Regions from separate parts of the Paenibacillus ihbetae genome, predicted to be linked through region 1. Evidence: predicted binding sites of a transcription regulator. Region 1 holds the regulator's gene; the other holds the start of a gene.
What was found. Region 1 encodes Rex, which represses fermentation and respiration genes when NADH is low (regulators of the CRP and FNR family bind a similar motif). Its sites were predicted from a motif close to TTGTGAAATATTTCACAA; they were not measured.

Region 1 (4,435 bases):
GATGGTCAGCACGCATACGATCAACCTGCAGGAGCAGCTTCGAGACCGGGACATACCTCTGCTTACCCAGGTAGTGCCATTCCCTTTTAAAGCAGCCATTTTTAAGGGAAGAGGTCATTATTTGTGTTTGAGAAAATTTGAACATAAAATAAATAGGAGAGATTTTCATTCGCCGAAGGAGGACGTCATCACGGCGGCCCAGATGCTGGTGTGGCTCACGCAAACCGAAAGCGGCGACGACGAGGAGCTGAATCTCGGCGGCCGCGGGGGCGATTTCTGGGAAACGATCGCCAGCGATTCCGATTCATGCCTTGGACGCAGCTGCCCCTGGTTCCGCAAGTGCTACTACCATCGGGCGAAGCATGAGGCCGGCATTGCGGATGTCGTGATCACGAATCACTCCAAGCTGTTTACCGACGTAAAAGCGAACCACCAGCTGCTTCCGAGCTATGAACGGCTCGTCATCGACGAAGCCCATCACTTGGAGGATGTGGCAGGCAAGCATCTCGGGCTGCAGATGAAATATTTTACGGTGGTTCATACATTGACCCGTCTGTACAAGGACAGCCGAAGCGGGCAGCTCCCTGCGCTGCGGCAGCTGCTGCAGGCTTCTCCGCATGAGAAATCCGGGGAATGGTCGGCGGTCATCGACCGGATCTATCCTGATCTGATCACGGTGAAAGAAACTTGGGACCGCCTCAGCGACCAGCTGTTCGGCCTGCTCCCGGAACGCGGCGACGCTTCGCCGGGAGATGCCGGGCAGTATTCGCTGCGGCTCTCGCCTGCGAAGAAGCCGAAGGATTGGGGAACGCTCGCCGAGCTGGAACAGCAGATTCACGTTACGCTGGGAGATGTCGTGCGCAAGGGAGACAAGCTCGTCGCCGAAATAAAGGAAGAGCTGGACGATTACAGTGCGGACAGCCTGCTGACGGACCTGTCGGGCTTGTTTAAGGATCTGGCTGCGCACCGCGAGGATTTGCGGTCCTTCATGGCTTTGAACGACGAAGGCACCGTGTACTGGATGGAGGCCAACGGCAATTTCCGCAGCAAGTCGCTGCAGCTCTACGCCGTGCCCGTTGATGTCAGCAAGCATTTGAAGGAATTGTTTTTTGACAAGAAGCGGAGCGTGATTCTCACATCGGCGACGCTGTCGGTCGATAAATCGTTTCAATTCATGATCGACAATTTAGGGCTCCAGGAAGCGGCGGACGCAGGAAATCTGAACACGGTTCAGCTGCCCTCCCCGTTCAATTACAGGGAGCAGGCGCTGCTTGTCATTCCGCGGGATTTTCCTAGCGTGAAGGGGTCTGTGGGGGATGCGGTATTTGTAAACACGCTCGTGAAGTCGCTCTCCGAAGCGGCAATAGCGACCCATGGTCGTATGCTCGTCCTGTTTACGTCCTATCGGATGCTCCGCCAGGTGCATGAGCCGCTTAAGGAAGCGCTGGCTGCCAGCGATATTACGGTGCTTGGCCAGGGAATGGATGGAACGAGCCGTACGAAGCTGATTCGCCGGTTCCAGGATAGCAGCGCCTCAGTTCTGCTGGGGACCAGCTCCTTCTGGGAGGGCGTTGACATTCCCGGAGAAGCGCTGACCTGCCTGGCGATTGTCCGGCTGCCGTTCCAGCCGCCCAACCATCCGCTGGTCGAGGCGAAGAGCGAGCTGCTGCAGCAGCAGAAGAAGAATCCGTTCATGAAGCTTTCGGTGCCGCAAGCGGTCATCCGCTTCAAGCAGGGCTTCGGGCGGCTTGTTCGGACTGCCCACGATAAGGGGATCGTGATTGTCTACGATACGCGGGTGATCGAATCATATTATGGAAAATACTTCTTGTATTCCCTGCCCGGACCGAAGATGGAGCATATGCCGACCGAGGGGATCGTCCCTCGTATTGCGCAGTGGCTCCAGGAAAGGGAAAATGAAAAAGAGTGAACCTCGAGGGGAGCAGGGTTATTACATTGGAAGCGATGAACTATCATCCTATTAATAGGGGGAGCATGCATGAAATCGGATAAAATTTCAGAGGCCGTCGTCCGCAGATTGCCAGTCTATTTGCGCTATTTGAATGAGCTTCATAAGCGGGAGGTGTCCACCGTCTCCTCACAGGAGCTTGGGCAGAAGCTCGACCTGAATCCGGCCCAAATCCGTAAGGATTTGGCCTATTTCGGTGATTTCGGCCGGAAGGGCATCGGTTATGATGTCTCCTATCTCATTGAGAAAATCCGCCAAATCCTGAAGCTGGACCAGAAGATCAACGTTGCGCTGGTCGGTGCGGGCAATCTCGGACATGCGCTATCCAACTACAACGCATTTCTGAAGGATAATATGAAGATTGTGGCGATTTTCGACTCGTATCCTCCGAAGATCGGGCTTAAGATCAATAATTTGACGGTGCAGCCGATGGAAGAGCTGGACCAGACGGTCCAGGAATACGGCATTCGAATCGGGATTATTACGGTTCCGGACTTTGAAGCGCAGAACGTAGCCAATCAGCTGATCAATGCCGGAATCGAGGCGATTTTGAATTTTGCCCCGACGATTTTGAAGGCACCGTCCCACATCCGCATTCATACCGCGGATTTTACGACGGATCTGCAAAGCCTGGCTTACTATTTGGACAATGGGAAGGAGGATGCACAGCATGACAACGAAGTGGATGGTTAAGAACGGAACATTTGCCGTGCTTCAGGAAGGACAACCGGTTATCCGCGGGTATATGGTTGTGGAGGACGACCGCATCACGTATCTGGGGGAAGAAGAGCCTCAGGTCGATGCCGAAACCCGGGTGATGGACGGGACGCATCTGTTATTCCTTCCGGGGCTCGTCAACACGCATGGGCATGCAGCCATGTCGCTGCTCCGCGGCTTTGGCGACGATCTGGCGCTGCAAGTTTGGCTGCAGGAGAAGATGTGGCCGATGGAAGCGAAGTTTACGGCAGACGATGTCTATTGGGGCACTTCGCTCTCGGTGCTGGAGATGCTGAAGGGCGGTACGACAACCTTCGTTGACATGTATGACCATATGGATCAGGTAGCGAAGGTTGTCCAAGACTCCGGCATGCGGGGAGTTCTGACGAGAGGCGTCATCGGCTTATGCCCGCCAGAAGTGCAGAAGCAGAAGCTGGATGAAGCGGTTGCTTTTGCGAAAGACTGGCACGGTCAGGCGGAGGGGCGGATCACGACGATGATTTCGCCGCATGCGCCTTACACATGCCCGCCGGACTTTATCGAGAAATTCGTTCAAGCGGCGCATGATTTGAATCTGCCGATCCATACCCACATGTCCGAAACGGCAGCCGAAGTGCAGCAGAATGTGAATGACTATGGACTGCGCCCGGTGGCCCATCTGGAGAAGCTTGGCGTGTTCTCGCGTCCGGCGCTCGTTGCGCATGCGGTGCATTTGACGGATGAAGAGATTGAGATCTTGGCTAAGCATCAGGTGGCGGTATCCCATAACCCGGGCAGCAACCTGAAGCTCGCCAGCGGGGTTGCGCGCGTGCCCGAGCTGTTGAAAGCAGGCGTGACGGTGTCCCTGGGAACCGATGGACCAGCGAGCAATAACAACCTGGACATGTTCGAAGAGATGCGTCTGGCCGCTCTTATCCACAAGGGCGTCAGCGGCGATCCGACAGCCGTTCCGGCAGCCGAAGCGCTTCGAATGGGAACCGAGTATGGAGCGAAATCGGCATTTCTTGATAACGTAGGCAGACTGGCCGTCGGGATGAAGGCCGACATGATCGCGCTGAATACCGATCAAGCGCATTTCCTGCCGCGCACGGATTACATTTCGCATTCGATTTACTCGGCATCCGCCAAGGATGTGGAGCATGTATGGGTTGACGGCAAGCAGGTTGTTAAGCACGGCTCCTGCCTCACGCTGGATGAGGAACGGATCCGCCGTGAAGCCCAGCGTTCATTCGAGCGTCTTTCGACCCTTTAGGGCAGATTAAGGGGAGGATCAGACGGTTTGAAAAAGAGAACAAAGTGGATACTGCTTAGTATATCCGGGCTGCTGCTGGCGCTGCTGTGCGTGCAGCTGTACTATTCCTATGTCATGAAGGACACGTGGAATGAGGAAAGCTTGGCGGTGCAAGCCGCTCGTCAGCATGGCGGCCTGGTGACGAAAGATAAAACCTACAAATCGGTTTGGGGCGAGAACAACAATTATTGGGTCATCACCGGCACGAATCAGAACCAGCAGGAGATCATGGTTTGGGTGAAGTTTACGGATGACAACATGCCTGTAGAGGGCAAGGACGCGGTTCAGGCCGAGCTGCTCGGCAACGGATTGTCCGAAGAGCAGATGCGCGAGCAGATTCGGAAGGAGATGCCGGGTGCTGTGGTCAAGCGACTGCTCCCTGTAATGTACGAAGGCGAGTATACATGGCAGCTCCAATATGAGAATCAGGGCCAATTAGGTTATCGGTTCTATCGCTT
Region 2 (4,435 bases), 170 kb from region 1:
TGCGCGTCGGAGCAGGCCGTTATTATCGAGGAGCCTGTGTTTGAGCAAGTGAAGAAGAAAATGATGGCGGCCGGCTGTTATTTTATGAACAAGGAAGAAACCGTGAAGCTGTCGGCCAAGGCCATGATATCCGACAAATGCGCGGTCAATCCGGCGATAGTCGGTCAGCCGGCGGTTAAGATTGCCGAGCAATGCGGCCTGGATGTCCCGGCAGGCACCAAGATTCTGGTAGCCGAGCTGGACGGCGTCGGGCCGGGCTACCCGCTGTCCGCGGAGAAGCTGAGCCCTGTGCTGGCGTGCTACCGTGTCAAAAACGCGCAGGAAGGCATCAAACGTTCGGAGGAAATGGTCGCCTTCGGGGGGATGGGACACACGTCCGTCATTCATTCGCATAATGAGGACGTGATCCGGGCGTTCTCGAGCCGCATGAAAACCTGCCGCATTCTGGTGAACCAGCCGTCCTCTCAGGGCGGAATCGGGGATATCTACAATACGAATCTTCCATCCCTGACGCTGGGGTGCGGTTCGTATGGCCGCAACGCAACCTCTTCCAACGTAACGGCCGTTAATCTGATCAACGTGAAAAGGGTGAACCGCAGAACCGTGAATATGCAGTGGTTTAAAGTTCCGGATAAAATATACTTCGAAAAAGGCTCCACCCAATATCTTGCCAAAATGCCGGGCATATCGCGCATTGCCATTATCACCGACCCGATAATGGTGAAGCTCGGATACGTGGAGCGGGTTGAGCATTACTTGCGGCAGCGAAGAGCACCCGTAGCGATTGAGGTGTTCTCGGAAGTGGAACCGGATCCTTCAACGACTACGGTTGAACGGGGAACCGAAATGCTGACCAGGTTCCAGCCGGACTGCATCATTGCTCTCGGCGGCGGTTCGCCGATGGATGCGGCAAAAGCGATGTGGCTGTTCTATGAGCACCCGGATGCCGATTTCAAAGATCTGAAGCAGAAGTTTATGGATATCCGCAAACGGGTGTATAAGTATCCGAAGCTTGGCCAGAAAGCGAAGTTCGTTGCCATTCCCACCACGTCGGGCACGGGCTCGGAGGTCACGAGCTTTGCCGTTATCACGGATAAAGTCTCCGGTCACACCAAATACCCGCTGGCCGATTACGAGCTGACGCCGGATGTGGCGATCATTGATCCGGAATTTGTCTATACGCTGCCGAAGACCGCCGTCGCCGACACCGGCATGGACGTGCTGACACATGCCATCGAGGCCTACGTGTCGATCATGGCGAACGATTATACGGATGGGCTTGCCATCAAGGCCATTCAGCTCGTATTCCAGTATCTGGAGCAATCGGCGCTTACCGGCGACAAGCTGGCCCGGGAAAAAATGCATAATGCCTCGACGCTGGCCGGCATGGCCTTTGCCAATGCGTTCCTGGGCATCAACCACAGCCTTGCGCATAAATGGGGCGGTCAGTACCATACCGCGCATGGTAGGACGAATGCGATCCTTATGCCGCACGTCATTCGCTACAATGCGAAGAAGCCGACGAAATTCGCCGCTTGGCCGAAATATACGCATTTTGTGGCCGATCAGCGGTATGCCGAGATCGCCCGAATCCTCGGACTGCCGGCTCGGACGACGGAAGAGGGCGTCGATAGCCTGATCCTTGCAATCCGGGAATTGAACGCCAAGCTCGGCATCGAAGAGTCGTTCCAGCAGCTTGGCATAGATCCGCAGGATTTCGAGAATCGCGTCGACGAGTTAGCCGACCGGGCGTTTGAGGACCAGTGTACGACGAGCAATCCGAAGCTGCCGCTCGTATCGGAGCTTGCGGATGTATACCGCAACGCGTTTTATGGACGGTTTTAATCACGATAAGCGAATGGGGTAAACCCTAGGGATGGATGCAGCCTTCTGCCGGCCGTGCTTGCCGATAGCAGAAGGCTGCCTATTTGTCTTTAATCAGCCAGAGGGTTCAAATTTGATCAGTCATAGGGCTGCATATTTGTCCCTAGCCGGCCCGGATTTGTATCTATCCAGCGATAAGGGGAGATAAGAGAGGAGATAAGGAGGGGGGAGGTAAGGGGGCCATAAGGGGGCTTATACTCAGCGGCAATCGCTTCTCGCGCACACGGTCCCTGAACCCGGAGCATGCTTCGTTGGGTCTCGACACATCCAGCAGCTAAGGGTTAAGGAAAGCGGGATGGAACGCCATGGGAAAGACGCGGTCCAGCCCCAACACGTGATATAAATCACGAAAAGCAGCATCTTTGTGATTATTATCACAGATGTAAGAATCCACGAAGGTTACAATAAAGGTGTACCAAATAAGCGAGATGAATCTCGGATCTTTACAAAAGCAGCTTGCAGGCATATGGAGCAACTAACGCGCTTTAAACCGCATTAATTCACTTTCACTTTAAATTAATCTTAATCCGCCTCAATTAGTGAAATAAATCACATTAAAGTGATTGGATCGGAAAGTCGGGAAGTACCCGTAGCGCGGAGGGTTACGCCGAATGTGCAGGCTGCAGCTTAAAACTAGGAGGGATTCGAAATGTCGGTGATGGAGCAGTACGCAGGCTGGAGAGCATTCAAGCCGGGGAAATGGAATAGGAGAGTCGACGTCAACGATTTTATTGCCAGAAACATAACGCCATATGAGGGGAACGAGGAGTTTCTTGCCGGACCGACGGATCATACGAAGGCTCTTTGGGACATCGTATCCGATCTGACCCGCAGGGAACGGGAGGCCGGAGGGGTGCTGTACGTTGATGTGAATACGCCGTCGACGATCACTTCCCATCAGCCGGGGTATTTGGACAAGGAGAAGGAGCAGATTGTCGGGCTTCAGACCGACGAGCCGTTCAAGCGCTCGATTCAGCCGTTTGGCGGCATCAGGATGATGATTGACGCATGCAATGCATACGGTTTTGAAATGCCGCAGAGCATCATCGATATGTTCACCCATATCCGCAAAACCCATAACCAGGGGGTGTTCGACGCATACACTTCCGAGATGAGGGCCGCGCGCAAAGCCGGAATCATTACCGGCCTTCCGGACGCTTACGGACGCGGGCGCATTATCGGGGACTATCGCCGGGTGGCCCTGTACGGCGTGGATACGCTCGTGCAGGATAAACTCAGAGAGCTGGCCGAGCTTGAAGTGGACGCGATGGATGAACCGGTGATCCGTCTGCGCGAAGAGCTGTCGGAGCAGATCCGGGCGCTGAAAGAGCTGAAGGAAATGGCCGCCATGCACGGCTGCGACATCTCCAAGCCGGCCAATACGGCCAAAGAAGCGTTCCAGTGGCTGTATTTTGGCTATCTGGCCGCAATCAAGGAGCAGAATGGGGCCGCGATGTCGCTGGGGCGGGTCTCTTCCTTCCTTGATATTTACATCGAGCGCGATCTCGCCGAAGGCAAGCTGACGGAAGAAGCGGCTCAGGAGCTGGTGGATCACTTTGTCATGAAGCTGCGTATCGTTAAATTCCTGCGTACGCCGGATTACAATGAATTGTTCAGCGGAGATCCGACTTGGGTGACGGAATCGATCGGCGGCATGTCCTTAAACGGCGTTACCCGCGTGACGAAGAACAGCTTCCGCTTCCTGCACACCCTGTATAATCTGGGACCTGCTCCGGAACCGAACCTGACCGTCCTATGGTCCGAGAAGCTGCCGGAAGCCTTCAAGAAATATTGCGCCAAGGTTTCGATCGAAACGAGCTCGATCCAGTACGAGAACGATGATCTGATGCGTCCGATTTACGGCGATGACTACGGCATTGCCTGCTGCGTATCGGCGATGCGAATCGGCAAGCAAATGCAATTCTTCGGCGCAAGAGCAAACCTGGCCAAAGCGCTGCTCTATGCTATTAACGGCGGCAGGGACGAAAAGAGCGGTGCTCAGGTCGGTCCGGAATATCCGGCGATCACGGCCGAGGTTCTCAGCTACGAAGAGGTGATGAAACGGTTCAAGCCGATGATGGAATGGCTGGCGAAGCTCTACATGAATACGCTGAACGTCATCCACTACATGCATGACAAATACAGCTATGAACGGATCGAGATGGCGCTCCATGACCGGGATATATTACGGACGATGGCATGCGGGATCGCGGGCTTGTCCGTAGCGGCGGATTCGCTGAGCGCAATCAAGCACGCGAGGGTTAAGCCGGTTCGCAATGAGCAGGGACTTGCCGTGGATTTTGAAATCGAAGGGGACTTCCCTTGCTACGGCAACAACGATGACCGGGTGGACAGCATTGCGGTGGAGCTGGTGGAGACGTTTATGAGCATGATTCGCAAGCACAAGGCGTACCGGGATGCCATGCCGACGCAGTCGGTGCTGACCATTACGTCGAACGTCGTGTACGGGAAGAAGACGGGAACGACCCCTGACGGTCGCAAAGCAGGCGAACCGTTCGCGCCTGGAGCGAACCCGATGCACGGCCGCGAC

Region 2: pflB (formate C-acetyltransferase) is a predicted target of Rex. The motif match lies at 2,422-2,439, and genes of this name have one in related genera.

The regions. Positions count from the first base shown of each region.
Region 1 is NZ_CP016809.1:862,327-866,761, reverse strand. Features, by position in the region: gene dinG (ATP-dependent DNA helicase DinG) at 1-1,930, shown strand, start outside; gene BBD41_RS03935 (redox-sensing transcriptional repressor Rex) at 2,000-2,662, shown strand; gene BBD41_RS03930 (amidohydrolase) at 2,640-3,938, shown strand; gene BBD41_RS03925 (cell wall elongation regulator TseB-like domain-containing protein) at 3,966-4,435, shown strand, end outside.
Region 2 is NZ_CP016809.1:1,028,284-1,032,718, reverse strand. Features, by position in the region: gene adhE (bifunctional acetaldehyde-CoA/alcohol dehydrogenase) at 1-1,845, shown strand, start outside; gene pflB (formate C-acetyltransferase) at 2,534-4,435, shown strand, end outside.